DNA from 3 places in the Paenibacillus sp. cl141a genome. Region 3 is predicted to be linked to each of the others. Evidence: predicted binding sites of a transcription regulator. Region 3 holds the regulator's gene; each other region holds the start of a gene.
What was found. The regulator NrdR, encoded in region 3, represses ribonucleotide reductase genes. The targets are predictions, from matches to a motif close to AACACNATATATNGTGTT.

Region 1: BMX45_RS22805 (anaerobic ribonucleoside triphosphate reductase) is a predicted target of NrdR. The motif match lies at 9,119-9,136, and genes of this name have one in related genera.
Region 2: BMX45_RS09620 (adenosylcobalamin-dependent ribonucleoside-diphosphate reductase) is a predicted target of NrdR. The motif match lies at 6,712-6,729, and genes of this name have one in related genera.

What each region holds. Positions count from the first base shown of each region.
Region 1 covers NZ_FNZO01000009.1:229,914-240,406, forward strand. Annotated here, with positions in the region: gene alaS (alanine--tRNA ligase) at 1-723, opposite strand, end outside; gene BMX45_RS22770 (AI-2E family transporter) at 1,143-2,210, opposite strand; gene BMX45_RS22775 (hypothetical protein) at 2,370-2,579, opposite strand; gene BMX45_RS22780 (PRC-barrel domain-containing protein) at 2,591-3,112, opposite strand; gene BMX45_RS22785 (cysteine desulfurase family protein) at 3,251-4,396, opposite strand; gene BMX45_RS22790 (cysteine metabolism transcriptional regulator CymR) at 4,414-4,833, opposite strand; gene mnmA (tRNA 2-thiouridine(34) synthase MnmA) at 5,133-6,242, shown strand; gene nrdG (anaerobic ribonucleoside-triphosphate reductase activating protein) at 6,317-6,820, opposite strand; gene BMX45_RS22805 (anaerobic ribonucleoside triphosphate reductase) at 6,817-9,051, opposite strand; gene BMX45_RS22810 (nuclear transport factor 2 family protein) at 9,236-9,643, shown strand; gene BMX45_RS22815 (PCYCGC domain-containing protein) at 9,747-10,283, opposite strand; gene BMX45_RS22820 (replication-associated recombination protein A) at 10,346-10,493, opposite strand, start outside.
Region 2 covers NZ_FNZO01000002.1:967,737-978,229, forward strand. Annotated here, with positions in the region: gene BMX45_RS09585 (methyl-accepting chemotaxis protein) at 1-802, opposite strand, end outside; gene BMX45_RS09590 (N-acetylmuramoyl-L-alanine amidase) at 1,010-1,813, opposite strand; gene BMX45_RS09595 (YqzE family protein) at 1,960-2,151, shown strand; gene BMX45_RS09600 (hypothetical protein) at 2,442-3,593, opposite strand; gene BMX45_RS09605 (YqhG family protein) at 3,703-4,665, opposite strand; gene BMX45_RS09610 (DEAD/DEAH box helicase) at 4,667-6,424, opposite strand; gene BMX45_RS09620 (adenosylcobalamin-dependent ribonucleoside-diphosphate reductase) at 6,838-9,489, shown strand; gene BMX45_RS09625 (GntR family transcriptional regulator) at 9,717-10,493, shown strand, end outside.
Region 3 covers NZ_FNZO01000002.1:609,509-620,001, forward strand. Annotated here, with positions in the region: gene polA (DNA polymerase I) at 1-1,282, shown strand, start outside; gene mutM (DNA-formamidopyrimidine glycosylase) at 1,427-2,260, shown strand; gene BMX45_RS07980 (MntP/YtaF family protein) at 2,383-3,123, shown strand; gene coaE (dephospho-CoA kinase) at 3,133-3,732, shown strand; gene BMX45_RS07990 (lytic transglycosylase domain-containing protein) at 3,729-4,295, shown strand; gene BMX45_RS07995 (alpha/beta-type small acid-soluble spore protein) at 4,366-4,593, opposite strand; gene nrdR (transcriptional regulator NrdR) at 4,740-5,213, shown strand; tRNA gene BMX45_RS08005 (tRNA-Ala) at 5,393-5,465, shown strand; gene BMX45_RS08010 (hypothetical protein) at 5,766-6,437, shown strand; partial or broken gene BMX45_RS08015 (Type 1 glutamine amidotransferase-like domain-containing protein) at 6,719-7,351, shown strand; gene vanG (D-alanine--D-serine ligase VanG) at 8,071-9,126, shown strand; gene BMX45_RS08025 (hypothetical protein) at 9,141-9,323, shown strand; gene BMX45_RS08030 (YhgE/Pip domain-containing protein) at 9,861-10,493, opposite strand, start outside.

The DNA of each region.
Region 1 (10,493 bases), on a different contig from region 3:
ATTGGAGGCCACGTTTTGCAGAATGGAAGCAAAGCGCTCCAGACCCGCACCCGTATCGATGTTCTTGTTCGGAAGCGGTGTGTAGCTGCCGTCCTTGTTGTGGTTGAACTGGGAGAACACGAGGTTCCAAACTTCAAGCCAGCGTTCATTCTCGCCGCCGGGGAACATTTCGGATTCGGGTGCCTCCGTGTCGTATCCTTCGCCGCGGTCATAGAAAATCTCGGTGCAAGGTCCGCATGGTCCTTCGCCGATATCCCAGAAGTTATCCTGCAGCTTGATGATGCGCTCCTTCGGGAGACCGATTTTCTCGTTCCACAGTTTATAGGCCTCCTCGTCCTCCGGATACACGGTTACGGACAGCTTCTCCGGCTCGAAGCCGATCCACTTTTTGTCCGTCAGGAATTCCCAGGCCCAGGTGATCACTTCTTCTTTAAAATAGTCGCCGATGGAGAAGTTGCCCAGCATTTCGAAGAATGTATGGTGCCGGCGGGTCTTGCCGACATTCTCGATATCGTTGGTACGAATGCATTTCTGCGAGTTGGCAATTCTCGGATTTTCCGGCTTCACGCGCCCGTCGAAGTAAGGCTTGAGCGGAGCCATGCCTGCATTAATCCATAGCAGGGACGGGTCGTTATGCGGTACAAGCGATGCACTCGGCTCAATATTGTGGCCTTTCTCTGCAAAAAACTCTAGCCATTTGGAACGGATCTCACTAGCTTTCATCTCTACACTTCCTTCAGTCATAATATAGGGATACATCATTTGTATCCGAACACAAAAAACGCCCCTGAATTTAATTCAGGGACGAATGTTCTCGCGGTACCACCCTGGTTATCGTCCATTCATCCTCCAGCATGTCTTCCTGGGATAACGAATACGACGATCGCCTCGTAAGAGCTTGATAACGGGAGCTGCCCGGTGAATTTGAATCACACTCGAAAATTAGCATTCGGCTAGGGACGCTTCAAGGTTCTCGCAGCCAGCCGGAAATTCTCACGGCAGGAACCTGTTCTCTGGGCAAGGTGCACAAAGCCTACTCGATTTTGTCATCGATTTTACGGTTATAGGTTGATCATTTCAAGTATATATAGGGGGAATCCATCTGTCAATGCAGGAACATGCCTGGTTATCGACCGAAGGGGTCAACCGGATTTCTTCCTGACATAATAAGCGAACACATGCTGCAGAAGCACTTTGATGACGGCAAAGACCGGAACAGCCAGAATAAGGCCCACGGTTCCTGCCACCTGTCCGCCGACAAGGAGCGCAAATATGATCAGAAGCGGATGCATATGCAGCTTCTTGCCCACCACTTGCGGTGAGATGACATTGCTCTCCAGCGTCTGGCAGACCATATTGACCGCCGCCACCAGCAGCACCATCCTCCAGGAAATCGTGGATGCCATCACGAGCGCTGGAGCCGCCCCGAGAAATGGGCCTAGATACGGGATGATGTTAAACACCGCCACGATGCTGGCCAGCAGCAGCGCGTACGGCATGCCCACGATTATGTATCCCACGTAAGCGAGAACGCCGATGATCAGGCATACCAGAAATTGTCCGCGGACATAATTCCCGAGGGCCGTGTCGATCTCTTTCAGCAGCGTGACAATCGACTTGCGGCGGCTCCGCGGCAGATAGGATACGGCGGTTCGCTGGAACACCTCAAAATCTTTTAATATGTAGAAGATCAGGAACGGAACGATTAACACATTAAACAGGATGTTGATGGTGTTGCCGATATTGTCCATGAAATCCGAAATTCCACCGGCCAGCCTCGACTCCATCTGCAGGAACCAGCTGTTGACGCCTGTCCTTACTCCCGGGGGCAGCAGCCTGCTGTCCAGATTGGTCATCAAGCTTTGGGCGTTCATCGATAATTCAGGCAAGTGCTCGTTGAGCTCCTCCAACTGCCGGATCAGCATCGGAATCATATTGATCAGAATGACGGCCAGCGAAGTCAGGAAGACGGCATAAATGAGCAGCACTGCAATGCTCCGCGGAACTTTGCGGTCAGAGAGCGTGCATACAATCGGATTCAACACATACGATATGATCATGGCAACCAAAAATGGAGCCAGGACGGCCTTAAGAAAACGATAGACATCCAGAAACAGCGGGCGCAGCAGCCAGACAAAATAAAGGGAGATGAGTCCAAGCATCAACCAAACCAACAACCGAAACCATTTGTTCTCGGTCAGCTGTTCCACACAGGCACCCTCCTTTTTTCGAAAGCTACCCTGTAGTATATGTACAAGCTTCCAGAAATAAACTAACATTTCCGCCGGCCAACATGAAAAAGACTCCTGCCATTCAGCCGCACAGGCTTTAAGCAAGGAGTCGTTGAGCTTATGCTATGTACGCGTTCTTCAGGAAGACGCGTGCATCTGTGGAAAATCCGGCTGCATGTCATCGCCGAAGAACAAATCATCCAGCGAGCTGAGCGTGCCGTCCTCTTCTACCTGGTATACGGACATTTTCTCTCCGTTAACCGTCAATTCGATAAAGCAACCCCAGCAATAAAACTGGTGGGAGCCGATTTTTCCGATATCTTTGGAACTACAGTTTGGACATTTCATCCTACCTCACCCTATCCGTTCACAGAATTAATGGCTTTTTCCAGACGCTGTTCGCTCATCGGGGGTACCATGACGGCACTCTCGCCGATAGCCATTTCCGCTGTGCAAGGCAGCCATTTGCGACCTTCGATCAAATCCGAGACAAATCCATCGGATATTTCCAACCCTAGTATTGTATTGCCCTGTTCCTGCTCAAAATAAACATCCGATATACGACCGAGCAGGACACCATCCTCTGTCAGGACCTGCATCTCTTTCAATTTGCGCTTGCCCAAAAGGTACGTAAGCGGTATATCGTTGGCGCCCAATTTGCGGACAGCCTCTTGGCTCCGGATCATGACGGCATCTTCCCCGTAGGCTACGATATCTTCCCATGAGACGCTTTTCACATGCGAGGAAAACAAAGCCTTGCCTTCAAGCTCCAATCCGGTAATCAACCAGTTCTCATCTAGTATAAAATCGTGGATTTTGCCGATTTCCTTACCGTTCTCCACGTCGAATACAGCCAGTCCGATCATTTCTTGAAGTTTCATAACCGTGGACACCTCCTCATCCTTCATGGTTTGAAATCAACCGCGGTTCCCAAAAAACGCTGACCGACGGGCAATTTCCAAGGATGAAATGGACGAACGCATACCCCCTATTCCGTAGAAGGAGAAATCCCTTAACATCTATTTACGTAACCGATTAAGGATGGTTCCAATTTTTTGGGCAGTGTACTCCATTTCTTGAGTAGTATTACCCAAACCGAAACTAAAACGAATCGCGGAGCGCAAAACAGGGTCAGAAAGTTTCATTGCTCGGAGTACATGGGATATTTCCAGGGATCCCGACGTACAAGCCGAGCCGCTTGCCGCCGCAATTCCTTCCATATCGAGGTTCATCAGCATCGTCTCCGTATCGGCACCGGGAAAGCTGATATTCAGGATGTGAGGTAGGTAATGTTCCGGGTTTCCATTGATCACAAAAGAATTCTCGCCAATCTCCTGACGAAGCCCCTCAAGGAGGGTCGATCTCAGTTCGGAATAATGCTGGATTCGCGTCTCCATATTCTGCACGGTCCATTCCACTGCCGCCGCAAAACCGGCGATTCCGGCCATATTCTCTGTTCCGGCCCGGCGCTTCTTCTCCTGCAGCCCTCCGAACAGACGGGGAGAGACGCTGAGTCCCCTACGGACGACCAAAGCGCCAACGCCCTGCGGCCCGTTGATTTTGTGGGCGGAAAAGCTCCACATATCCACCGGCAGCTCGCGGCAGTTGATCGCCTCCGAGCCCAATGCCTGAACGGCATCGGTATGGAATACGATTCCGCGGCTCCGGCATAACTCGCCGATTTCGGCGATCGGCTGAACGGTGCCTACTTCATTGTTCCCGTACATGATGGTCACCAGCGCCGTGTTGTCCTGAATCGCGCCCGCAATGTCCTCTACAGAAACACGCCCTGTAGGGTCCACCGGGACATAGGTAACCTGGCAGCCCCGCCGTTCCAGCTCATGGCAAGTGTGGAGCACCGCATGGTGCTCCACCGCTGACGTAATCACATGTCTGCCGTCCACGCCCAAGGACCCCAGCAGCCCCAGAACAGCCAGGTTATCGCTCTCGGTCCCGCCTGCGGTAAACACCAGCTCGTCCGAATGGCATCCTAACCAAGAAGCTATCCGATCACGCGCCCCGTTCACGATCTTCTTCGCTTCCCGTCCAAAAGCATGGACGCTCGAAGCATTGCCGTATTGGCTCGTCATGACATTCATCATCCGCTTGGCAACCTCCGGATGAACCGGGGTTGATGCGGCATGATCCAAGTATACTGATTTCATCTCCGTCGTCACCCTTATTAAATATAAAACATATAGTTGTCTGCAGCAGACTGTTCATGGTAATTGATCAGATAGTCCAGCGTGGTGGAATCTAACACTTCAGCGATGCTGTCGCGGATCCGGAGCCAGAGATCACGCTTCGCCGGATCGTCCTCTTCCGTAAAATCGACGGGGGATATCGGCCCTTCCAGCACGCGGATGACGTCGCCTGCCGTGATGGATGCAGGGTCCCGGGAAAGGATGTATCCGCCATATGCACCGCGGATGCTCTTAACCAAGCCCGCATTCCGCAGCGGCGCGATCAGCTGCTCAAGATAATGTTCCGACAGCTGGTTCTTCTCGGCTATGCTCTTCAGCGAGGTCGGCCCTTCACCGAACTTGGCGGCCAGCTCCATCATAATCGTTAATCCGTATCTTCCTTTTGTTGATATCTTCAAAGGTGACACCTCTTTCGGCAATTTGTATATTATGTCCATCCTGTACATGAGTTGTAGGTGGCGGGCAAGCGATAAATACGTCGTAATCCATGAGTAAAGCAGCTTATCCTGTATTTTTCTCCGTATTCCGATCATTACCCTCAGCTTATCGTAACATATCCTGGACCCTAATGGGTAATATTCCAGCTGGAAACTCGAAAAATGTTCACCCTGAGTGGACAAAATGAAGCGTGTGAACCTTGTTCCAATATGTTAAAATACCTCCATGGGCACAATTCAATATGAAAATGGTGATAACGATGTCAAAAGAAAAACATAACACTCGTATCGTTGTCGGCATGTCGGGAGGAGTCGACTCCTCCGTAACAGCGCTCCTGCTCAAACAGCAGGGCTATGAAGTGATCGGCATCTTTATGAAAAACTGGGATGATACCGATGAGCTTGGCTACTGCACAGCCGAAGCGGACGCTGAAGACGTGCGCCGCGTGTGCGAGCAGCTCGACATTCCCTACTATACCGTCAATTTCGAGAAGGAATACTTCGATAAAGTATTTTCCTATTTCCTCGATGAATATAAAGCCGGGAGAACGCCGAACCCCGATGTCATGTGCAACCGCGAGATCAAATTCGGCGAATTTCTGAACAAGGCCATGGACCTGGGAGCCGACTACGTCGCTACAGGCCATTACGCCCGCGTCATCGAGGAGGACGGACAGTACCGGCTGCTGCGGGGTGTGGACAGCAACAAAGACCAAACCTACTTCCTCAATGCGCTGAGCCAAGAGCAGCTTTCCAAGGCGATGTTCCCGATCGGGCATCTGCCGAAACCGGAAGTCCGCCGACTAGCTGAGGAGGCCGGGCTATATACCGCTAAGAAAAAAGACAGCACCGGCGTTTGCTTCATCGGCGAGCGGAATTTCAAAGAGTTTCTCGGACAATATCTCCCCGCCCAATCCGGCGATATGGTGGACATTGTCACCGGTGAAGTAAAGGGCCGCCATGACGGCTTGATGTACTACACGCTGGGGCAACGCCAAGGCCTCGGGATCGGCGGATCCGGCTCCGGGGAGCCTTGGTTCGTAGCCGACAAAGATTTGACCAACAATATTTTGTACGTTGTTCAAGGCGATCATCCGAGCTTGTATTCGACCGGACTCGTTGCCTCCGGAATGAATTGGATTGCAGGACAAGACGCTATGCCCAAAGACGCCTACACCTGCACCGCCAAATTCCGCTACCGTCAGCCGGACCAGGAAGTAACCATAACCCCGCGCGAAGACGGAACCGTTCATGTCGCGTTTGCGAAGCCTCAAAAAGCGATCACGCCGGGACAAGCCGTCGTCTTCTATCAAGGGGACGAATGCCTTGGCGGGGGAACGATCGAAACGGCGGATAAAGTTCCTTATTAATCCGCTGAATGATACGCGAAGAGCACACACTTGATACGGAATGTTCCGTAAAGCGTGTGCTCTTTTTTTGCGTGCTAGCGAAGAATATACTCCACGGTCACTCCCTGCTCCATGCTGGCGGCTACATCGATGAAACGCTGATTCGAGCTGCCCCGGAAAGGAAGCGAGACATCCCTGCGCTCCAACTCGAATTTGCCGTCAACGATGACATCGCACAGCAGGGCCAATTTGTGCAGCTTCGGCTGCCTCATCAGCGCTTCGAAGGTGAACCCCGTGTAGGCCCATACGTTTTTGGCGGGACAGAGGGTCTTGAGCCTGCGTACGAATGCCGCACATTCTTCCGGGGAGAAGAAGGGGTCTCCACCGCATAAAGTCACGCCATCCAGCAAAGGGTTGTCTTGGATATCCTGCAGTATCGCCGCTGACATTTCTTCGGTAAAGGGCTCCCCGGCTTCAAAGTCCCAGGAATCCGTATTAAAACATCCGGCGCAGGCATGGCGGCAGCCGCTCACGAATAGAACCGCACGAAGTCCAGGGCCTTCATTGATGCTCTCGGGGATGTATCCGCACACATTCACAGATGTTTCACCCGATCCCGAACCTCGGCCTGCTTGGCGGAATTGAAGCGCTCCGTATAATTGCCCGTTAAATACCCCGTTACCCTCCGCAGCCGCTGGAAGTTTCCATCCGCCTCCAAGGCGCCGCATCCAGGGCACGCACTTCCGATAATGCCTTCGTAGTTGCATGCCGGGCACCGGTCGACGGGATGGTTAACGGAGAAATATCCGATGTTCTGCTGCAGGGCAAACTGCACGATGTCCCGGAAAGCAGCCGTATTCTGCCTTGCGTTGCCGTCCAGCTCCACATACGAAATCGCTCCGGCATTGCACAGCTCATGGAAAGGTGCTTCGGAACGGATTTTGCGGTAGGCGGCCATCGGATAGTACACGGGTATATGAAAAGAATTCGTGTAATATTCACGGTCCGTCACACCCTCGATCACCCCGAAGGTTTGCCGGTCCAGCTTCGTGAATTTTCCGGATAACCCTTCTGCCGGCGTGGCAAACAGCGTAATGTTCAGGTTATACCTTTCACCGGCTGCATCACAAAACCGGCGCATATGCCGGATGATCTCGATCCCCAGCCCACGGCTGTCCTCATCCTCGCCGTGATGCCGTCCGGTCATCGCCTTCAGGCATTCGGCCAGCCCGATAAATCCAAGCGCCAGGGTGCCGTGCTTGATCAGCTCGCGCACCTTGTCCTCCGGCGCCAGCGCCTCTCCGCCTTCCCACACGCCCTCCCGCATCATGAAATCGGACGCTTTGGCCGGTTGGTCGGCCTGCAGCTCGTAACGGTGAATCAAGCCCTCCACCGCAATTCTCATATAATGATCCAACTGTTGATAGAAACGGTTCAGGTCCGGCACTTCCCGCTTCCCTTGGACGATGCCATGTTCAATCCCGAGCCGGACCAAATTGATCGTATTAAAGGACAGGTTGCCCTTGCCGCTCAGGCGGTTTCGCCCAAAGCGATCCGAAATCGTGCGGGTCCTGCAGCCCATGGTGGCAATAATCGTGTCCGGATCCCCCGGGTTATAATAGACGAGATTAAACGACGCGTCCACGTTGACGAAATTCGGGTAGAGCCTGCGGCTGGAGCACTCGACGGCTTTCAGGAACAGATCGTAGTTCGGCTCGCCTTCCGCCTGGTTGACCCCCTGCTTGCACTGGAAAATATGCTGCGGAAATATCGGTGTCTCTCCCCCGCCGAGCCCCTTCATCGTGGCATCCAGCAGGGCGTGGGATACCAGCCTTCCTTCGGTTGACGTGCACATGCCGTAATTCAGCGAAGTGAAAGGAATTTGTCCGCCGGCCCGGCTGCTCATCGTATTCAAATTATGGATCAAGGATTCCGCGGCCTGTTTTGCTTCATTCACCGTTTCTTGATAGGCGTAATGATATACTCGCGGGTATATGTCCTTCAGCTGCTCATTGTCTATGTATATTTCGTGATCCTCAAGGGCTCGTTCATACGGCTGATCCTCTCCCAGCCCCGCTTCTCCGAAGTAGGCCAGCCCTTTGCGAAAATGCCGACGAAACGATTTGCCGACATACGGAGCGAGATCCCAATCGATTTTGCTGCCGGACACGCCGCCGAATTGGCTGTTCTGCTGGGATTGAAAGATGATGGCTACCAGCGCCATGGCGGTCATGATGCTCTGCGGCGGCCTGACCGATCCGTTACCGGTATTGAAGCCCTTGGCCAGCAGCCGGCCGAACGGGATGAAGATGCAGTTCGTGGTTCCCAGCGCATACTGGTCCAGATCATGAACGTATACATACCCATCCCTCACCGCTCTCGTGAGCTCTGTGGGGAGGATGAATTTGCTTGCCATCCATTTGGCGTATTCGGAGCCGATCCGGCTCATTTTTCCGCTGAAGGATTCCCCGTTCAGATTCGCGTTCTCCCGCAGCAGTTCCAGATTCGTTACCCCAATCACATCCCTGCTGATCTTGTAGAGCTCTCCCCGCCGCATCCGCTCCAGGTCACGGGCTTCCCTGTAATGTTGATAAGCTGCCGCGGCCTCTGCATAACCGGTGCTGCGCAAATGCTCCACAACGATATCTTGGATTTCCTCCACACTCACCTGCTCCATCCCCGCGGTGGCGCGGGCAACCGCCTCACCAATCTGCAGGGAAGCCTCCTTGTAGGACGCACCCTCAACCGCTATAAAAGCTTTATCCACTGCCTTCACAATCCGGCTTATCTCAAAATCCACCAAGCATCCATCTCTCTTCATCACTTTCACGAACTCGATCAGCTCCTTGTGATTTCATAAAACTATTTCACTATATATAGATTTATAATGTAAATTTATATCAATATATAGTGTTTATCTGTGAGAATAATCACAATTTAATAAATATTGCAGGACATATGGGGAGTTTGATCGAATCGTTATTTATGAATCTTAGAAAGGATGTAGATGCTGCTTGACAGAAACATTGGAATATGCCGTCGCTGCCTTTACCGACATGCATGACAGTTACATTGCCGATTGGAACGAGGCTATGATCTCAGGAGACACTTCAAAGCTAGAACGTATGGGTGTGAATTACTACGTTACTTTTTTCGGCAGTGCCAAGGACAAGCCTGTCTTCTACTCTAAAGACGAGGCCATTTCAGGAATGAAGCTATCGGTAGAACAATTGCTCGGCGCCCAGAAAAAATTTGAGAACCGGGTGATTAGGCTCAGAGATAATAAAAATGCAGTTGTGTTCTTCGAGTTAGTGATCGAGAAGGATGGGCAGGCGCTGGCCAGGCTATTCACCACGGAATATTGGGAACGAGTCGATAACCAGTGGCTGCTTGCCAGGGAAACGGAACAGCCCATTAGCTAACTCAGTACATAAAGGCAATGTTTGATCGAAAATTGAAAAGGGTATAGCTCAGGTTACCGAACAGTAACTTAAGCTATACCCTCTTCTCCATTCATATCAATGCTTAGCTCCCCACTGGCGGCATCGGAGTCGGTGTTGGCTTCGCATAATCCGTGCCGTACTTCTCATCAATCGCGGTCCGGATATCCGTTAAGCTCATGCCCTCGCTGCTCATTTTGGCAGATTCCACGGCAATGTCCAAACAAACCCCGCAGCGGGTGCCGTGATCGTCCCACACTACCGTGCCGTCCTCCTGAATCTCATCGATAAAACAGTTCAGGTTGCTCTCATGACCGGCGCTTTCCCCACAGCCGCAATAACAAGGAATGTATTTCAGGACATCACTCACCTGCGCGGACAAAGCATAAATCGTTTGGAGCTCGCTGGTCTGGCTCTTCAAAAAGGTCGGCAGCTCATCGATCGATGACGTCGCCTCCTGGATATCCCCGTTGGACAGCTGCGTCTGATGTCCGTGCTCATGCGCCGCCTCGGCTGCCTGTCCACTTGCGCCCTGCTCCTGGGCGCTTTTTCCCGAACAGCCGCTCAGCATAAGGCCGGCGGACAACAGCAGGATGACAAACAATTGTTTCCCTAATTTCATCATTCATTTCCTCCAATTAACTTAACTAAAGGCCTTGATGAACCCCGTTATCGCTAATTTCCTTATTCTTCGCGCCGCAATCGCTGGTTGTGTGCGATCTTGGCTTCGTTCCCCTGCTCCGTGGCCTGATAGAACACCCGGCGGGAAAGCTCCTTCGGCAAATACTCCTGTTTCACGTAATGGCCCGGATAATCGTGCGGGTACTTGTAG
Region 2 (10,493 bases), 360 kb from region 3:
CCGTATGTTCGTGAACCGATACGGTCCCCCAGTCTGTCGTGATGCCGTCCTTCAGGTTCTCGCCGTGCGTGAAGGTCCGGTCTTCAAACCGGCTTCTGGAAAGGGCCGTGCCCGGAGCAATATGTCGATTCATCTCGGGCTTGGCCATGAATATATAGTTGTCGCCGGAATCGGGATAGACGTGGCCGGATTCCCTCTGAATTAAATCCCCGATCACGTCGTTTGGCACCCGGCCGCAAAGGATACCAGCGAACGTATCGTTCACGTAAATGGCATTCATGAACAGCAGCGTCATTTTGTCGTGAAAAGCAGAGGAGCGGGGACCGATAGTGAACGTGACGGAATCCGCATACGGCCCGAAGAGCAATTTGCCGGTATCCGAGCCGGCGAGATGAATGATTGCGTGCCCCAATGGACTGCTCTTGCTGTAGCGGGTTCCAACATGCGAAGCGTATGTAGAGTGCGTGACCTCACCCGAAGGGTTCAGCAAGAATAATTCCGTGAAATCGGCAGCGCGCGAATACAAAGCGGAGAAGAGCTGCTCCTGGTTCAACGGGGCACTTGTAGAGAAGGGATGAGGATGCTTGCCGCCGACTGTTGAACCATGGGGCTTGTCCTTGTTCAACTGCTCCTTCAGTCGGTCCAGATGCCCCCAATATTCATGGCTCCAGGAGAACAGCAGCTCTTTGCGCGTCTCGGCAATGCCTTCGAATATGTCTTCGATGTCTTCCTTCAATTTACGATTCAGACGCCATGAAATCCAAAGCGGAAGTCCTTGGCGATACCCAAGCCAGTCAAACATAGCGATCTCCCCCAATTCCCATTCGATTCATCTATCTTCAAGTATATGTTAGATATACTAGCATAATTTTCGGGAAATTTGACTAAAAATTTTGAAAAAAATGATGCTTTTTTCATATTGATGTTAGTTTTTATGACATAAATATGGGTTTAAAGGCCTGGAATCAAGATTCTGTAGCCAGACACCCAATAAAAAAACAGCTCCTATTTAAAGAGCTGTTAAATAACTTATAATCCCGTCAGCAATGGCTTCGGCAATCATCATTTGGCCGTTCCGGCTGGTCAACAATTCCCTGTCCTCGATATTGCTGAGGAAGCCGGTTTCTACGATGACGGCAGGTACTTGAGTTTGATTGAGCAGATAATAAGGCTTGCCTAACATGATGCCATTGTTGCTGTGATATACCAAATTTAACTGTTCCTGAATGGTTTCCGCGAGCAGGGTGCTGCGCCCCTCGGATTGGTGAAGAACAATCCCCCCTCGCCTGGAGGCCTTTTTCCCCCAATTCACGTGAACGCTGACCACCAGCTTGGTCGGGATTTCGCTGCTGAGCTGCTTGCGCTGCGACAGATCGCGGAGATGCCTGGAGGAGCTTCGATGCCAGCGGTTATCGTCGCTTAGCGCGTAATCGGCGTCGCGATTCAGCACGGCATGATACCCTTCCTTGCGTAGCAGCATGAACAGTCTGCGTGAAATGGCCAGATTGATATCTTTTTCGAGAATGTCCCCATACGACGTTCCGCCGTCGATTCCGCCATGGCCCACATCGATCAGCACGACATCATGTGCAAATGGGTGGAGGTGTCTAAGTTGTGATTGGTCGATTTCCCGTCCAGAGGAATGGGTTGATTCCGGCGTTTCGGACATAAGCTGGGCTGCCGGCATCACATTCGGATGAACGGCTCGAGCTGGGAGCTTTAGGTCTTGCTTCTTCGCTGGGCTTGCTTCCGTGACAGAACCGGGGAGTACCAGCGTCAAGAGAAGCAAACATACCCCTGCTGACTTAATCATGATGGATTCCTTCTTTCACGTAAAAATTTCGGCTTTATTAGAATGTGCATTAGACGGAAAAATCATGCCGTTAAACAGGAGTCTAGAATCGGCCGGAATGGAGCACACTGATACTGGGATGGATAAACCATAAGGAGTTGATTCGTATGGCAAGCGGAGATGAATTGATCAAATATATAACCGAACGCGTGGTTAACTATATAGATACACCTAGGGAAATTCGGCGCAAGGCGAAGGTGAAGGAATCCTGGACCACTAGGTGGTTTGGCATGATTCCGTTCTCCATGTCGCTGTGGAAAGACGACGTATCCTCCAAGCGCAAAAAAAGGCGAAACTAAAGCCGTTGCTTATTTGCTGTTTGTTTCCTTAATGGAGCCAGCGATTGGACACAAGAACCCTCTGGAGAGAGCGGCCAGACTTGAGCATGTTTTTGCATTGTATTGGCTGGCAGTTGACGCTTGGAAGTACGGAAGCACGCACTGAATAAAAGACGTAAAACAACGAAGGACGCGGGCCCTGAAAAAGGGGCCGCGTCCTTTTGTCCGTCATGGGAGCTGAATAAATGAGACCTTATGGTTTGTTTCGCATGAATGACGGACTTGTTATCCTATTTACTTTCGCTTTCGCGTCATTTGGGTTGGGCATAGAACTGGCCTTGTCCGATCAAGCGGGATGCCGGCAGGAAGCGGAGGGTATCCGTGTCCCGCAATGGAACCGACACATAGAGTGCATCCGGATGCCTCTGAACCTCAGTCGACCACCGATGCCACCCGTTTAAGGTAAAAGGAGCTCCGTAAGCGGCGTTGCTTTTTTTGGACTTGAAGATCAGGCTGGAATGATCCTGCAGTAGATTACGCAGATCGGCACTGCTGTGGGCCGTTAGATTGCTTGAGGTCAACCACAGCAGATTATCGTAAGGATCCCGGGAATCGCCGGCTGCAATAGTTGGCGCTCCGGCAATCCAGCGAGCGGATGAAGCCACCAATCCCTTGCTTGCCGCCGGCATTGAAGCCGATACCGGCTTGACCGCCTTCGTTGTATGCTTGAATTCATCGGGAAGAACTTCGCTATTCAGTGCACTGATATAAACCGGTTTCTTGCCCGGCAGCTGAACCTGCCAAACAGGGGATATGTCATACAGTTTGCGCACGCTGCTTCCCTTCGGCAAAGATCCGCCAGCCTTCAGAAGTCCCTCGGCCGCAAGCCGTTCATTCAGCAGTGCTTGACTGTAGGGAAGGGTGGAGCCGATCCCGTATTCGCTCAAGATATATCCACCGTCTTCTCCTGCGCTGATAATCATGTAGCCCTGAGGCAGTCCCTGATCGGAAATCGTGACCAGCCAGCCGTGCGTGCCCGGACCTAGTGGGGTGAATTCCAGCTCTGCCCCGTCCCAGCCAGTAAATGGCACATGCACCGACAGTTGATCCACGGTCTGTTCTGTAAAGTCTACCAAACTTTCCGGCACTTGAGCGTGGGTAATGCTGTGAGCGAGGCTGGATGCAGGTTGGACTGCAGGCAGAGAGTTTGCCGCAAAGACGGTGCTCGCTGGAGTGGGGTTGCCTGCTTCACGAGCCGCAGCCATGCCTGCCTGCGGGTGGATCGTGCTGAACCACAGGAGGGCCGTTACGATGACGGAGGCAGACCACCTTCGATATTGGATAAAGCGTTTGTTGCCGATTGATTTAGGTTTGCGCATATTGTCCTTGTCATCCCGGTAATGGGGTTCCATGTTCCACAGCTTCAAATCGCTAACCGCCTTTCCTTGGCCCTTACGCGCCATGGATGTGATGGAATCATCATATCGGACAAGCTCTGCAAAGGCTGTTGCAAGCTGTCGCGGCAGGGGAAGGGAGAATGGTTCTTTTTTTGCCTGCTTTTGTAGAGAGGCGTCATGAAGACGCGCCCGCGGGCGAGCACAGATGAAACAGACCGCAGGTTATGGCGGACAGGCTCACTTTCGGCTCGTACTGCCACTGCATTTCCGACCGGCGGTTCTTGTACTGCTCCTCGATTTGCGCCTTTTTCTCTTCGTCCTGCTCTTTGAGCAAATCCTCGTAGTAGCCGTCGATGACCATGAGTTCATCTTCGAGGCGTTCCTTAGCCTTCGCCGCCCAATCGTAATCCAGCTTGCTCAGCTTGTTGATCAGATGATTCTCCAGGGCAGCTACGGCCTGATCTAGGGTAAGAGCCGCCGGTCTGACGTGAACGCTCTCCGGCAGGCGTGGAGTCAATTCGCGCCCATGCAGAATGGCGGGGAAATCTTCGGTGATCGCGCGGCTGGACAGCGAGATTCCGAGAAAAAATAATTCCTCCCGCTTCAGATCGCAGCTGAACTCCACCTTGAAACAGACGCCCAGCCACTGCTCATAAGGCGTGGAACGGCCCCTGGGACGCGGTTCGGAATCCCGCTGCTGGAACAGATACACGCATTTGCCCTCTTCGCGGGAAGCATTCCAAATCTGGGCGAGCCGGCTGCTGCCGTAACCGATATTCTCCCGCTGAATGCGGCCTGGCCCCAAGATCGGCAGCACCGGGGCGTTCCCGTAATAGCGCGCCAGCAGCGGATCCTGCACAGGTGCGTTGAGCTGAGTTTTGGCTTTGGCTTCTTCGGCCTTGGCGAGCCGTTCGTCGTATTTTTCCGGATCAAACACGAAGTTGAACGACAGCGTTTCGGCGGGAGCCCCGGTACGTTCCACGAACCCCCAGTAATAGGGGCGGTTGGTGAGCATTTTGTCGGCCTGCGGCGACAATTTCACGGTGACATGCTCGGGCGATTTTTCGATGACGGTGCATTCGGTGGCTTCCAAATAGGCCATGAAGTGCTGCTGCACCTCCTGCGGCGTCATGGTCATATTAGGCTTCTTCCTCTCTGAGAGTTTCTTCGGCCGTGCTTTCCAGCTCGATGTCCTGCTTGATATGGTGAATGGAGTCGCCCAATGTGCTGATGCGCTGGCGGATTTCATCATCATTGCCGGACTCCAGCATGATTTTGTACAGGCTCTTCTCGATCGATTCCTTCTTCTCGAAGCGCTCCAGGATAACGTCTAGCCCGCCGATGACCATCTCGAACATGTTGATCTTCTCGTGCAGCAGGTTCAGAATATGCTCCTCGATGGTTCCCGAAGTCGACAGGTTGTAGATCTTCACGTCATTGGTTTGGCCGAGACGATGCACGCGTCCGATCCGCTGCTCGACCCGCATCGGATTCCAGGGCAGGTCAAAGTTGATCATATGGTGGCAGAATTGCAGGTTGATGCCTTCGCCGCCGGCTTCCGTCGCGATCATGACCTGCGCCTTGCCGCGGAAAAGATCCATCATCCAGTCCTTCTTGCCGCGGTTCATGCCCCCCCGGTACGGGACGGAGATCAGCCCGTGATCGCGGAAATAATTGAGCAAGTATTCCTGCGTGGCCCGATATTCCGTGAACACGATGACCTTCTCGTTCATTTGCTGAATGAGCTCGATGGCTTTTTCCGCCTTGGTGTTTGCTTTGATGGCCTTGATGAGATAGACCAGCTCCCAAATTTTATCGCGCAGCGGAGAGTCCTCCGGCAGCTTCTTGGACAGATTAACAAGGGTCACGAAGACGGCATCCCGGCTGCTGCATACTTCCCGCTGCAGGGTGACGAGCGACAGCATACTGCTTAAATTTCCCCCAGCTGCCTGATACTGATCTTTGACGAAGGACGTAACGCCGTCGTATAATGACTGTTCTTCAGGCGAAAGGCTGAGTCCCACGTTGCGGACGGACCGCTTCGTGAACTTCACTTCGCCCTCGCCCCGGCGGTTGCGGATCATGACCTTGGACAGCTCATCCTTGAGCTGGTCCTGGTTCTTCGGTCTTCGTTTGTCCACGACAAAATTAGCGGCAAACTGTCCCTGGCCGCCAAGCTGGCCCGGTTTCAGCAGCGTGATGAGATTGAAGAGCTCGCTGAGATCGTTCTGCACCGGCGTGGCGGTGAGCAGGAGACAGTATTTTTTGCGCAGCTTTTGGATGAATTGATAATTGGATGTTTTCTTGTTCTTGAGCTTGTGCGCTTCATCGATGATGAGCATGTCGTATTCCTGGTTCAGCAGAAGCTCCTGATGCGGATCGCGCTTGGCCGTATCCATGGAGGCGACAACGATGTCATTGCCCCAGGAGTACGCTTTTTTCTGCGCGACCGCGGGAATGCCGAACTTGGAGTTCAGCTCGCGAACCCATTGCAGCACCAGGGAAGCAGGTACGAGAATCAGCACTTTGGATACCAGTCCGCGCACGATGTATTCTTTTAAAATAAGACCGGCTTCAATCGTCTTGCCAAGTCCCACCTCATCCGCCAGAATGGCTCTGCCCGACATCTCGAACAAAACGCGTCTTGCGGTATCGGTCTGATGGGGGAGCGGGGATAAACCGCCAAGGTGCTTGAGGCACTGCAGTTCTTCAAAGCTTGTAACGAGGCGCGATTTCTCGCCCTCAACGGCAAGCTGGGCCAGACGATAGTCACCCCAAGGGCCTCCTTTGTCCAGTCGGCCAGAGAGATCGTCAAACCAAGAACGGTCGATCTGCAATGGAACGGGAAGGCGCGGGTCGATAATCTTGCCTGAGTCGGCAGATGGCTGTTGGTTCATGTCGATCTCCTCCTGTGATGAAAGATTCCGGGCCAGCGGTGTATATGTAGTATGGACGAAAAAAGAAGTCTTCATAACCTTGCACGGATTCGGGAGCCGCGGAATACCCTATAGAGCGCACAGCTGCTGGAATTGGGGATTTTCATTCCTTTTTTTCATAGGGATCAGCGAAAAAGAGAGCGAGAGGAAGAAAGCGGAAGCTTGCGCGCGGGAGCTTGGAACTGTCGGCTTAATTTTCACATTATCGGCATAGTTAACCTATATATAGTGTAGTATAATGAATAAATAGCACTATATGTGGTGTATATAGTGGTTTTGGATGTTTGACCGGCTACATAACAGGTTATGTTGTTGGTGAGCACATACTTGGGAATCTTTTAAATTTTATATCTTAATATAGGAGGTAGTTGCACTTGAGTACGATGCAGAATCAGCGGCTGGAAGGTTTAAGCGAGAAGATCTTTTTGGACCGGTATGCCTGGAAGGATGCGGACACCAACAACGCCAAGGTCGGCGATGTGGTGCTCGTGCTGACGAAGGATGATCCTAAATTTCCGACCAAGGAAGTTGGCGAAATCGTGAAACGCGAAGGCCGCAAGGTCACCGTGAAGACACGGAAGGGCGAGCTTGTGGAGTCGGATGTGGAGAAGTTGACGTTAACCATCGAGAAAACGCCGGAAGAAATGTGGGATCGACTCGCGGCCGCCATGTCATCGGTTGAGGCAACGCCGGAACTGCAGGAAGAGTGGCGCGGGAAATTCCGCGAGATTCTGGATGATTGGAAGCTGGTGCCGGGCGGACGGATTGCGGCCGGAGCGGGTGCAAGCGATGAATTGACGCTGTTCAACTGCTACGTCATTCCTTCCCCGAAGGACAGTCGGGGCGGCATCATGGAAACCCTGAGCGAGATGACCGAGATTATGGCGCGCGGCGGCGGTGTCGGCATCAACTTGTCTTCCCTTCGTCCTCGGCGCGCGATCGTGAGAGGCGTGAACGGATCCTCCAGCGGTGCCGTATCGTGGGGTGGATTGTTCAGTTATACGACAGGCCTGATCGAGCAGGGCGGAAGCCGCCGCGGTGCGCTCATGCTGATGATGAACGATTGGCACCCGGACGTGGAGGATTTCATTACGGTGAAGCAGACGATGGGACAAGTCACGAACGCGAACCTGTCGGTATGCGTCAGCAACGATTTCATGAAAGCCGTGAAGGAAGATCTGGACTGGGAGCTCGTGTTCCCGGATACCACCGATCCCGATTACGATGAGCTGTGGGACGGCGATTTGGATAAATGGAAGAAAGCCGGACGCAGCATCATTCCATATAAAACGGTTAAAGCACGCGAGGTATGGCACACCATTATCGAATCCGCATGGAAATCGGCAGAGCCGGGCGTGGTCTTCATGGAATACTACAACCAGATGTCCAACAGCTGGTATTTCAACCCGATCATCTGTACCAACCCTTGCGGCGAGCAGGGACTTCCGGGCTGGGGCGTATGCAACCTGTCCGCGATGAACCTGTCGAAGTTCTACGATGAAACGAATCATGACGTTGCCTGGGATGAGCTGGCTACAACGACGCGTTACTCCGTGCGTTTCCTGGATAATGTCATTGACCGGACGCCGTACCATTTCGAAGAAAACGAATTGAACCAGAAAAAAGAGCGCCGCGTAGGCCTCGGAACAATGGGTCTGGCCGAGCTGATGATCAAGCTGAACATCCGTTACGGCAGCCCGGAATCGCTGGAGTTCCTGGATAAGCTGTATGGCTTCATCGCCCGTGAAGCGTATCTTGCTTCCGCCGATATTGCCGAGGAGAAGGGCTCGTTCCAGGCATTCGATGCCGAGCTTTATCTGCAAAGCGGCTTCATGAAAAATATGGCCGAGGTGTATCCGGAAGTTGCCGAAGCGGTCCGCAAAAAAGGCGCACGCAACGTTACCGTCATTACCCAAGCGCCAACGGGCAGCACGGGTACGATGGTTGGAACGTCGACGGGCATCGAGCCGTACTTTGCCTTCAAATACTTCCGTCAAAGCCGTCTCGGCTTCGACGAGCAGTTCGTGCCGATTGCTCAGGATTGGCTGGACAGCCATCCGGGCGAAGAGCTTCCGGACTATTACGTCACCGCGATGAGTCTCTCCGCCGAGGATCACATCCGCGTGCAGGCGGCGATTCAGCGCTGGGTGGACAGCTCCATCTCGAAGACGGCGAACTGTCCGTCCGACTTCACGGTTGAAGATACGAAGCGCCTGTATGAGCTGGCATTCGATCTGGGATGCAAAGGCGTAACGATCTACCGCGACGGCAGCCGCGACGTACAGGTGCTGCAGACGGAGAAAAAAGAAGACAAAGCCTCCGAAGCGACGACAGCTTCTACTGCGGAAACAGCGCTGGAGCAAAGCGCGGCAGGCCAAGCCGCAGAGGAAGCGGCGAGCGTGGAGCCAGCGGCTGCTAGCGTGGCCGTGACAGCCTCGCCGAGCAAGAGCGGGCTGGATAAACAATACAAGAAGCGTCCGCAAGTGCTGCGCGGCGCAACCTATAAAATGAACACGCCGTTTGGCATGGCGTACATCACGATCAATGATCTGGACGGCATTCCAAGCGAAATCTTCCTGAACGTCGGCAAAGCCGGATCGGATGTGTTCGCGATGGCGGAAGCTTTGGGCCGCGTATGTTCCCTGTTCCTCCGTTACGGAGACCACGGCAACAAGGTGGAGCTGCTGATCAAGCACCTCAAGGGCATCGGCGGCACCGGCGCGATCGGCTTCGGCGCGAACCGCGTCGAGTCCATCGCCGACGCCGTGGCGAAGGCGCTCGAGACGCACGTGGCCAACAACGCCGAGGCGGATCATGACCATGATCCGGCACCGGTCGCAGCCACGATGGCGCCTGCCGATGCAGGCGAAGCCGGGTCAACGGCAGCTGCGGGCCACGGCGGACAGGGCGCGCACGCAGGCGGCAGCATGTCGCTGGATTTGTGCCCGTCCTGCGGCGGGGCGTCCTTGATTAACATCGAGGGATGCAAGACGTGCGGGAACTGCGGGTATAGTAAGTGCTCTTAAGGACGTCGTAGGGAGGAGCTCCCTCCTAAATTAAATTTGATTTTCCCGCGCAATCTAACGAATATGATAGTTCAATAAAACAGCGGCAGTCAGGACTTTATTTTCTCGTCCATGGCTGCCGCTGTTTCGGTTATTAGAGTATGGAATAAAACGCTTGCACCATTCGTAACGTATATATTAAACATATTGAATGAAATGTGGTGATTCAATTGAGCTCTACGGAAAGAATGCCATTGTATCAAAGGGTTCAAGAGTATATACGCGACTTGATATCGTCGCAGGTACTGAAGGTTGGAGACCGTATACCTACGGAAAAGGAACTCATGGAGCGTTTTGGAGTAAGCAAGATTACGGTCGTTAATGCCCTGGCCGGCTTGGTTAACGAAAAAATCATAACCAGGGTGCCCGGAAAGGGGACTTTTGTAAGCGAGCCCGAATCTCAAATGCCGGCCACTCCTCCTATAAGTACCGCAAAACCTGTCCATAAAACTAGCGGAGAAATGGGGACACGGTTGATCGGGCTCATTATGCCCAGCATTTATGATTATTTTACGATTCGGCTTATACAAGGCATTCAGCAAGCGCTGAATGAGAACGATTACCGCTGCGTTATCTATTTATCAGAGGGCGATATTGATAAGGAAAAAGAGGCGATCCAGACATGCAGTAACATCGGAGTGGAAGGGTTATTGATTTTCCCGGTGGACGAGGAATTATTCAACGAGGAAATATTAAGCATGAAATTTGCGGGGTTTCCGTTTGTTCTCATCGACCGTTACCTTCCCGGGGTGGAAACTCACTATATCGCATCGGACGGCAGGCTTGGCGTTAACATGGCGGTCAATTACCTGTGGGAACTGGGGCATCGTGAGATCGCCATCTGCTCCGATTCGCCCATACAAACCGTAACCGTTCAAGAACGGATCGATGGATATATGAATGCCTTCAAGGAAAAGGGAGCACTCATTAACCCTGCCCATATCGTAACCGGTTTTGAAATCGGA
Region 3 (10,493 bases):
ATGCCTGGCCATATCCGAACTGGTTCCCATTCAGGAGAAGGAGCTGGCTGCAAATGAGATGCTCCCGCTGTTCCATGATCTGGAGATGCCGCTTTCGCGCATTCTGGCCGATATGGAGAAGCAGGGAATTGCCGTGAATGCGGAGGATTTGAAGGAGCTGGGACGCGAGTTCGAAGGGCAGATCGCGAAGCTTGTTCAGGAGATCTACGAGATCGCCGGAACGGAATTCAATCTCAATTCGCCTAAACAGCTCGGCGAAATCCTGTTTGTGAAGCTGGAGCTGCCGGTCATCAAGAAGACCAAAACCGGTTATTCCACCGATGCCGAGGTGCTCGAAAAGCTGGCGCCTTATCACGATATCGTCCGCCTGATTTTACAGTACCGTACTTTGGCCAAGCTGCAATCCACTTACGTGGAAGGACTGCTGAAGGAGATTTCATCCGTAACCGGCAAAGTGCATACCTACTATCGTCAGACTATTGCCGCTACCGGCCGTCTGAGCAGCCAATACCCGAATTTGCAGAACATTCCGATCCGTCTGGAGGAAGGGCGCAAGCTGCGCAAGGTTTTCGTTCCGTCGGAACCGGGGTGGAGCATTCTGGCGGCGGACTACTCCCAAATCGAGCTTCGCGTGCTTGCGCATATCTCGGACGACGAACGGCTGAAGGAAGCCTTCGTCCACGACATGGACATCCACACCAAGACGGCAATGGACGTGTTTGGAGTCGGCATGGATGAGGTGGACTCCAATATGCGCCGGTCCGCCAAGGCCGTTAACTTCGGCATCGTGTATGGAATCAGCGACTATGGCCTGTCCCAGAACCTGAACATTACGCGGAAGGAAGCGGCATCGTTTATCGACCAGTATTTCGAGGTGTTCCAGGGCGTGCGGCGCTATATGGACGTGATCGTCAAGCAGGCGAAGCAAGACGGGTATGTGAAGACCTTGCTCGAACGCAGACGGTATCTGCCGGAGATTAACGCCAGTAATTTCAACCTGCGCTCTTTTGCGGAGCGGACGGCGATGAATACGCCGATTCAGGGAACGGCTGCCGACATCATCAAGCTGGCCATGGTCCATATGGACAAGGCGCTCCATGAGCGCCAACTGAAGAGCCGCATGCTGCTCCAGGTGCACGATGAATTGGTGTTCGAGGTACCGGAGGATGAGCTGGAGGTCATGAAGGAATTGGTGCCGGACGTGATGAGTCAGGCGCTGAAGCTGTCCGTGCCGCTGAAATCGGAAGTCAGTTATGGCGAGAACTGGTACGAGGCGAAGTAAAAGCTGCCCGGCGTGTAGCGGATAGGGTTCATAAAGGGGGATCATGGAGTGAAGAGGGAGGCGGTTATGCACCATACCTTTCCACAAAACCATGGTCCCGCTCTGTCCCAACTTCCGGTATAATGGGGATGAGGTGAAGTCATTATGCCGGAATTGCCGGAAGTAGAAACCGTGAAACGAACACTTAACCAATTGATTAAAGGTAAGCATATAGATCATGTATCCGTGAATCTTCCGCGGATTATCCAGCGTCCTGACGATATCGAGGCATTTGCTTTTATGTTAAAGGGCCATACCGTGGAAGGCGTGGAGCGCCGCGGGAAGTTTTTGCGGATCTTGCTGGACGGGCTGGTGCTCGTTTCGCATCTTCGGATGGAGGGGCGTTACGGGGTGTACCGAGCCGAGGAGCCGGTAGAGAAGCATACCCATGTCATCTTCCATTTCTCGGACGGGACGGAGCTGCGGTACAAGGACGTGCGCCAATTCGGAACGATGCATCTATTTGCGCCAGGGGAAGAGTTCCAGCATGCTCCCCTTGCCAAGCTTGGTTATGAGCCGCTGGACGACACGTTTACGTTCGGAACCTTCAAGGAAGTCATCGGTACCAAGAAAACGAAGATCAAGGCGGTGCTGCTGAATCAGGCATATGTGGTCGGCATCGGCAATATATATGTTGATGAGGCCTTGTTCCGGGCCAAGATTCATCCGGAGCGGAACGCGAACAGCCTGAAGGATGCCGAGCTCAAGCGATTGTATCATGCGATCGTGGATACGTTGTCCGAAGCTGTCGACGCGGGCGGATCTTCCATCAAGTCCTATGTCAACGGACAGGGCGAGATGGGGATGTTCCAGAACAGCCATCAGATTTACGGTCGGAAGGACAAGCCGTGCCATGCATGCGGCGGCCCGATTCATAAGATCGTGGTCGGCGGGCGGGGGACCCATTACTGTCCGAAGTGTCAGCCGGTCAAGAAGTAATTGAATAGGCGTGCACCCATTCCTGCTTCCCCACATATAATGTGGAACATATGTGGAGCGCATCGGGCAGCTCTTCTTCATGAATGAGCAGCTTGATGTGGAGCTTTGGAGGAGGGAAAAGGGTGCTCAGTCATATTTTCTCGTCTGCCCTGCTGGCCATGGCGTTAAGCTTGGACGGATTTGGGGCAGGGGTTACATACGGTCTGCGCAAAACAAGGATACCGCTGCTGTCTGTATTGATCATCTCGCTGTGTTCCGGTTTGGTGCTTGGCGTCTCCATGCAGGCAGGCGCGCTGCTGCAGCGGTTCTTATCCCCATCTGCGGCATCCGTGATCGGAGCTGCCATTTTGATACTGCTGGGCCTATGGTCTTTATATCAGCAGGTTCGGAGAAGCAGCGAGCCTGAAGTGCAGCCGGCATCCGCCGTGGATTCTACCGCATCGCTTACGGAAACGCTGGGAGCCATTCATCCAGGGGCACCGCGTCGTGAAGTTACCACGGCAGGCCAAGAGCAGCTTCAGCGAGCAGTATTCTCCCTTGAAATACCGAAGATCGGCGTCGTCATTCAAATTCTCCGCAGCCCGACGAAAGCGGATCTGGACGACTCCGGCAGCATCTCTCCATGGGAGGCGATGTGGCTGGGGATCGCGCTGTCGCTCGATGCGTTCGGAGCCGGGCTCGGCGCAGCGATGCTGGGTTTCTCGCCGCTAGGCACTGCAGCCGTGGTTTCCTTGTTCAGCGGGATATTTCTGGTGCTGGGCATGCGGGTTGGCCTCCGTTTTGCGGCCAAGGGCGGCATGCGTTTTATCTCGTATCTGCCTGCTTTTTTATTAGTTGTCATGGGTATAATGAAGCTGTTATGAGGTGAAGTCATGAATATCGGTTTAACCGGAGGAATAGCAACAGGCAAAAGCACCGTGTCCTCCATGTTGGCCATGAAGGGAGCGCTTCTCGTCGATGCGGATATCATCGCCCGGGAAGTGATGCTCCCGGGTCATCCGGTGCTGGGTAAAGTGACCGAACATTTTGGACAAGCGATCCTGTTCGAAGACGGTACGTTGAATCGAAAGAAGCTCGGGGAGATGATCTTCCATCATCCGGAGCAAAGAGCGGCATTGAATGAGATTACGCATCCGGCAATCCGGCAGGAAATCCGGGAACGGACGGAGGCGTATGAACGGCAGCATCCCGATCGGCTCGTGGTAGCGGATATTCCATTGCTGTTGGAGGCACGAGAAGCCTATCCTTATCTGAAGCAGATCGTTGTCGTCTATGTCCCGCGCGAGATGCAGCTTGCGCGTTTGATGGAGCGGGACGCGCTTACCCGGGAAGCGGCAGAGGCGCGTCTTAGCAGCCAGATGGACATTGAGCAGAAGAAGCTTCGAGCGGATATCCTGATCGATAACAGCGGCACGTTGGCCGAAACGCAGCAGCAGGTGGACAACCTGTGGAACAGGCTGGTTCTGATATGAAGTGGCTTCGTAAAAAAAGGGTGCTGCTCCTGCTGTTCGTTTCTTTTGTAGCGCTGTTGTTCCTAAGCTCCAATTGGATGACCCTGCTGTATCCGATCCATTATAAAGATGAGATCCGCAAACATGCCGCTTATTATGAGGTCGATCCGTTTCTGGTGGCCTCGATCATTCGGGTGGAAACGAATTTCAAGCCGGGCAAGGAATCCAAGAAGGGGGCGCTGGGCATTATGCAGCTGATGCCGGATACGGCGAACTGGGCGATGGAAATGGCCAAGCTCCCGTCGGTAAACCTGCAGAGCGTAAAGAATGAAGTGGATGCGAACATCCAGCTGGGCACCTGGTACATTCAGAATCTGCACAAGGAAATGGACGGCAATCCGATTGCCGCCATCGCTGCTTATAACGCGGGCCCCGGGAACGTCAAGAATTGGATCAACAAGGGCATGTGGGATGGAACCTATGAGAACGTGAAGAGCATACCCATTGGGGAAACCCGGCATTATGTACAGCGCGTGATTTATTATTATAATCAATATACGGATGTTTATAAGGGCGGCTTCTAAAGAAAAAAAAGAGCGCTGGACAGGCTCTTACATCGAGCCGCCAACACTCCTTTTTTTAAGGAAGAATCAATTATTGACCGGAGTATTGACCAGCCAATTGTTGCTCGGCCAGGGTTACAAGACGCTTTGTGATGTATCCCCCGATCGAACCGTTCTCATAGGAAGTCATGTTACCTTGGTATCCGTCTTGTGGAATGGAGATACCAAGTTCTTGAGCTACCTCGTATTTCAGTTGCTCAAGAGCAGCGTTTGCGCGAGGAACAACCAGGTTGTTGGAGTTGTTGTTGCTTTGTGCCATGTTAAGTTCACCTCCTTGGGTTGGTAAAAGTATTATGTCTCGGGTCTCGCATTTTCATAACATAAAAGACAAAAGTTTTGCTGGTAAATTTTTCTGATGCCCATTAAGGGCGAATCACGCTGAATACAAAGGAAGTGAGACAACTTATGAAGTGTCCATATTGCAGTTATGCCGGAACGAAAGTGCTGGATTCCAGGCCTGCCAACGAAAATAAATCCATCCGCCGCCGCAGGGAATGCGAGCAGTGCAGCAAGAGATTCACAACCTTTGAAATGGTGGAGGAAACGCCGCTCATCGTCGTGAAAAAGGACGGAAGCCGCGAAGAGTTCAGCCGGGAGAAGGTGCTCCGCGGTTTGATAAGGGCATGCGAGAAGCGTCCCGTATCCGTGGACCAGCTGGATATGATCGTATCGGATGTCGAGAAGGCGCTGCGCAATACCGCAGCTGCGGAAGTGGAAAGCCGCCAGATCGGGGAGCTTCTGATGGAGCGGTTATATCCGGTCGACGAGGTGGCTTACGTTCGGTTTGCGTCCGTATACCGGCAATTCAAGGATATCAATATGTTCATGAAGGAACTGAAAAGCCTGCTGTCCAAAGATACGGACGTACAGGAGCTGTAAGAGCGCCGCGGTTCTTAAACAACTCTGGTGCTCTTCCGGCGCTCTCATGGCGCCAAATTCTCATCATCGATAAGTGACATTATATAGAGAAGGAAAAAAGGCACAGCGCGTTATCGAAAAAGTTCTGAAAAAGTGTTGACATGCCTGCTGATTTTTTATATGATATAGAAGTCGCTTACGGGGCCTTAGCTCAGCTGGGAGAGCGCCTGCCTTGCACGCAGGAGGTCAGGGGTTCGATCCCCCTAGGCTCCATATTACTTAAACATTTAACAGCCTGTGTTGGGCTGTTTTTTATATATTTTTTTGTTTTGTGCAATTCGTCGTACAAATCACGTTCTTATTCAGGGAATATGCCCACAAAATTAGAGACTTGAATGGTAAGTCGGAGGGATTTGTACGATGAATCGTACAAATCGAATCGAAGAAAAGGTTAAGTGTAGGTTTTGTATGATAACTCGTATAAAGTAGTCATTTGGCGAAGCACGCCTCGATCATTTCTGCCTGTGCAGGAAGGACCGGGGCGTTTTTTTATTCTAAAAGGAGGCGAAGATGATGAGTTTTGAAACCGAACATGCTAAATGGATCCACTGGCATTTGAGTCGTCGTACCGGAGAGCGTAAAGACGCATTGAAGCGGGGGCATGGCTATGGAAACCAACTGTTTGCAGAAAAGATCTGGTGGCCGCTGACGGGGCATTTTCATGGCTTGCATCCGGAGTACGAGTTGTTGGATTGGCGAGGACGGTCATATTTTGTGGATTTCATGTGGATATTGGGAGCGCTTCGCTTTGCAATAGAGATTATGGGCTATGGCTCACACGGCAAAGAGCGAACCAAATATCGGATGGATCTGAATCGGGGATTGTTCCTGCAGTCCCAGCAATGTCACGTGATATCCATTTCACTTGATGAAATGAAAGAAAACCCTTCGTTCATTCAAGCGATTCTGCGCAATATGTTGGCACCGTATTTCACTTCCGGCAAGCCTATATTGCAATCGTTTGCTAAAATTGAACGAATGTTGATGCGTTATGCAGCATGTCATAACCGAAGCGTTCGACCATCAGAAGCGGCAATCGAATTGGACCTTCACAAGCAAACAGTCATCAAGTACTGCCGTGAGTTGGTGCGAAAGGGGAAGCTTCGACCTGTCCCTGCCGGCAATTCAGGGAAAGTGTATCAATATGAGCTTTTAGGATCCGTCATTCATTTTGAAATGATGTAATCAAAGCCCTCGCCCCTCTTAAGGACAACAACCGTGTGAATCGTCCGCGTGGAGAGAGTGACCAAGAGAACAAAAAATCGCCAAATCTTGTAGATGGAAGTTACCACACCACCAACTCAAGAAAGGGCGATTTTTTGTTGTACACAAAATTACGTATTCTACAAATTTGGGATGCTGATAGTGAGTGATTGCATATAAAAATCAAAACCGCCGCATTTCTATTCAAAAAGAAGATTGTAGAGGGGGGCTAATGGAACTAGAGAATACAAAAGACAGTCTACATTGCTCAAGTCGTCAATCTCATTTTTCAAAAATAATAGCAATCTGTAGTAAATGTAACCCTCTGCATCCCCACGGCGATGTACGGACACCCCTGGGTCGGCCCCGGCGTCAAAACCTGGGAGTTCATCAGCGGGAAAGAAGAGAATCCCATGGTAAATCTGGGGTGGAAGTCCGTCGGCGTGCTGGAGCTCACTACGCTGCCAAGCATCGACGAAGACCGCTGGGTGCCGTTGGTCCGTGAGACGGACGTCCTGCTGGTGTCGGGCGGAGACGCTCTCTATCTGTGCCACTGGATGCGGCAATCCGGGCTGGCAGATCTCTTGCCCTCGCTGCAGGCAGTCTATGTGGGAATGAGTGCTGGGAGCATGGTGATGGGACCTAACATCGGAGAATTCTTTGTTGGTTGGACTCCACCCAACGGTGGTGATGAAACGTTGGGACTGGTCGATTTTGCAATGTTTCCTCATCTGGATCATGAGATGCTGCCGTATAACACAATGGCTAATGCAGAAAGATGGGCCGCCGGGATGCAGGGGCCGGCGTATGCAATTGATGATCAAACTGCCATCAAAGTAATCGATGGAGAGGTCGAAGTTGTATCCGAAGGGCATTGGAAACTGTTTACGCCATGATCTTACTATGCTGCTAGCTTTTTGGGTGCAATCTCGAATGAATCGAGTACTTCAGATCAATGTGGAGGTATTCATCGGGAATCCATTCAAGTATACTACTTTTACATTTTACAGCCTGTGTTGGGCTGTTTTTTGCATTTTTTTGTTTTGTGCAATTCGTCGTACAAATTACGTGCTCATTCAGTGAATATGCCCGATTTTGTACGATTCATCGCACAAAATTAGTGAATTGAATGGTAAGTCGGATGGATTTGTACGATGAATCGTACAAATGGAATCTAAAAAAAGATTAAGTATAGGATTTGTATGATAAAACGTATAAAGTAGTCATTTGGCGAAGCACGCCCCGATCATTTCTGCCTGAGCAGGAAGGACCGGGGCGTTTTTTATTCTAAAAGGAGGCGGAGATGTGAGTTTTGAAACCGAACATGCTAAATGGATCCACTGGCATTTGAGTCGTCGTACCGGAGAGCGTAAAAGACGCACTGAAGCGGGGGTATGGCTTATGGAAACCAACTGTCTGCAGAGAAGATCTGGTGGCCGCCACACCACCAACTCAAATTCACCGATTTCAGGGTGCAAAAGTTGAGTTAAGAAAAAATTTAACTTCCCTTACACTTTCCTTTAATTCTTCCATTCAAACTAGCAGTATGACCACGATTGACGTTCATAATAGAAGTAATTTTTTTGTTTCATATTACAGTTCAGGAGGCTGTTACATGGAGAAAATGACGGTTGCGGTATTGTTTGGTGGCTGTTCCGGCGAGTATGAGGTTTCTTTAAGCTCAGCGGCTGCAGTGATCGAACATTTGGATATTGAAAAGTACAATCTTGTATTAATCGGAATTACACGAGAAGGATCATGGCTTAGATATAGTGGGAATCTTGAGGATATCCGCAATGACCGCTGGCATGCGCATCCGAGTTGTATTCCTTCCTTTTTCTCGCCTAGCAGGGAAATAAAAGGACTCATTGAGCTTGTTCATACGGAATATCATGTGACGCCGGTTGATGTTGTATTTCCGGTACTTCACGGGAAATACGGTGAGGACGGAACCTTGCAAGGATTATTGGAATTAGCGGGTATACCGTTCGTTGGATGTGACATGCTGTCATCCGCAATATGTATGGACAAGGAGTTGGCCCACACGCTGGTTCGGGCTGCAGGTATCGATACGCCACGTTCCTTGACGGTCTATCGCGATGGGAGTATGGAAAAGGTATTGGCAGCAGCTGAAGAAGAGCTGGGGTTCCCGCTGTTTGTCAAGCCGGCTAGGTCCGGGTCTTCTCTAGGCATTACGAAGGTGCATGACATGAAAGAGTTGGCAGCAGGGACAGCCAATGCCTTTACACACGACACTAAAGTCGTCATTGAGCAAAACATAAACGGATTTGAAGTGGGCTGCGCCATTCTAGGCCATTCGGATCCTATAATCGGCGTGATTGATGAGATTGAACTAGAGGGGGGATTTTTTGATTATTCCGAAAAGTACTCCTTGCACACTTCGAAGATTCACTTGCCTGCCTGCATCGATAAGGACACGGCAAACAAAGTCAAAGAAACTGCGCTCGCTATATATAAAACGCTAGGCTGCAGCGGGTTTGCGCGGGTAGACATGTTCCTTACCCCTGACGGAAGGATTGTGTTTAACGAGGTCAACACAATACCGGGTTTCACGTCGAACTCCCGCTATCCGAGGATGCTCCAAGCCAGCGGCTTGACCTATGCGGATATTCTCGACCAACTACTCCATCACACGGTTGCAGAGGTTTGAGACTTATGGAGAACATGAACATTTGGCATGGTATCCGCAGGCCATATCTGCAATATGCTGCAGAAATTGAGCTTGAACGAGCAGCCGTTCATCGTGGACATCTCATTCTAGTAAATCGCGATCATCCTGTTCAGATGGTTCCGCAAGCATTGAATCTGCTTCCGCTTAAGGACATTCAAGCAATTGGTGTACAGTAACCAATGAAGTACTTAGCGGAATCGGAGAACGGGTTGAAAGAGTTTATATCAATTAGATTGTGATCCTGAAGCAGACAAGCTGACGATCGAAGAAGTGATGAAAGCGAGAGACCTTGATTAGAAAAAATTCATAGATTTAATTAAACTTGTCAATGACCAAGCTATAGGTATTCTAGGTCAAATAGATGTTTTTGGTCTGGATGAAAATATCAATACTCTGTGCAAAAATGTAATTTATCATTATTGAGGATTTCGATCACAGTATTTTAAGAGAATACTTCCTGAATGATACTGAAATAAGCAGGGACATTAGAATCGTAGAGACATAATGTTGAAAAGGCCTTGAATGACAAGGTTTCCTTCTACTATTCCCTTAACATACAGAACCCTATCTCTCCACTGGCAGCGATGAGGTCAGGGGTTCGATCTCCCTAGGCTCATACGAAGAGGAACCCTTGAGAAATCAAGGGTTTTTTGTTTTTTTTTATAACTTTTTAATACTTTCCGGAAATGGTCTTGGGGACGAATATTGAGTTCTTACTTTATTTTATCGCCTGTAACCGAAGTAGGAGCGGCATCTGTCGCTCGATTAACCTTAAATCCGGATGAGAGCAGCAAGACCAAAAATCCACCGGCGACGCCCCATAAAATCAAGCCGTTTGAGTGAGCTGCGTCCAGTCCGCCGAAGTACATGACTTCCCGTAGCCCTCCTGCTGCGAACCGCAGTGGCGTCCACGAATAGATCCAATCTCGCGTCGTTTGCGACAAGAATTCCGGAGCCATGTTCAGGAGCGGCACGGAGAAGAACATCAGCAGTACGAGCAGCGGTATTGCACGGAATCCGATCCAATTCAGCAAGGAAGATTGCAACAAGAAGAACGCCGATCCAGCCAACCATAAGAACAACCACGTCTCCCCCGCGTTAGCCAGTTCCATCCCGTACCACGACGAAGCCATCCATATGGTGAAGCACGAGGCTATGCCAACGATCGCAAGCCCTACGATAGCTTGCAGCGCGCTGACTGTCCATCTCCTTGAACCCGCGGCGACCGCCTTCTGGCTAGCCAGGAGCAAGACGACTCCGGACACCATGCTGCCGATCCATATAATCTGGGTCAACAAACCCGGCGCATTCCCCGCCGCATGATTCACTCCCGGTGGATGCACGAC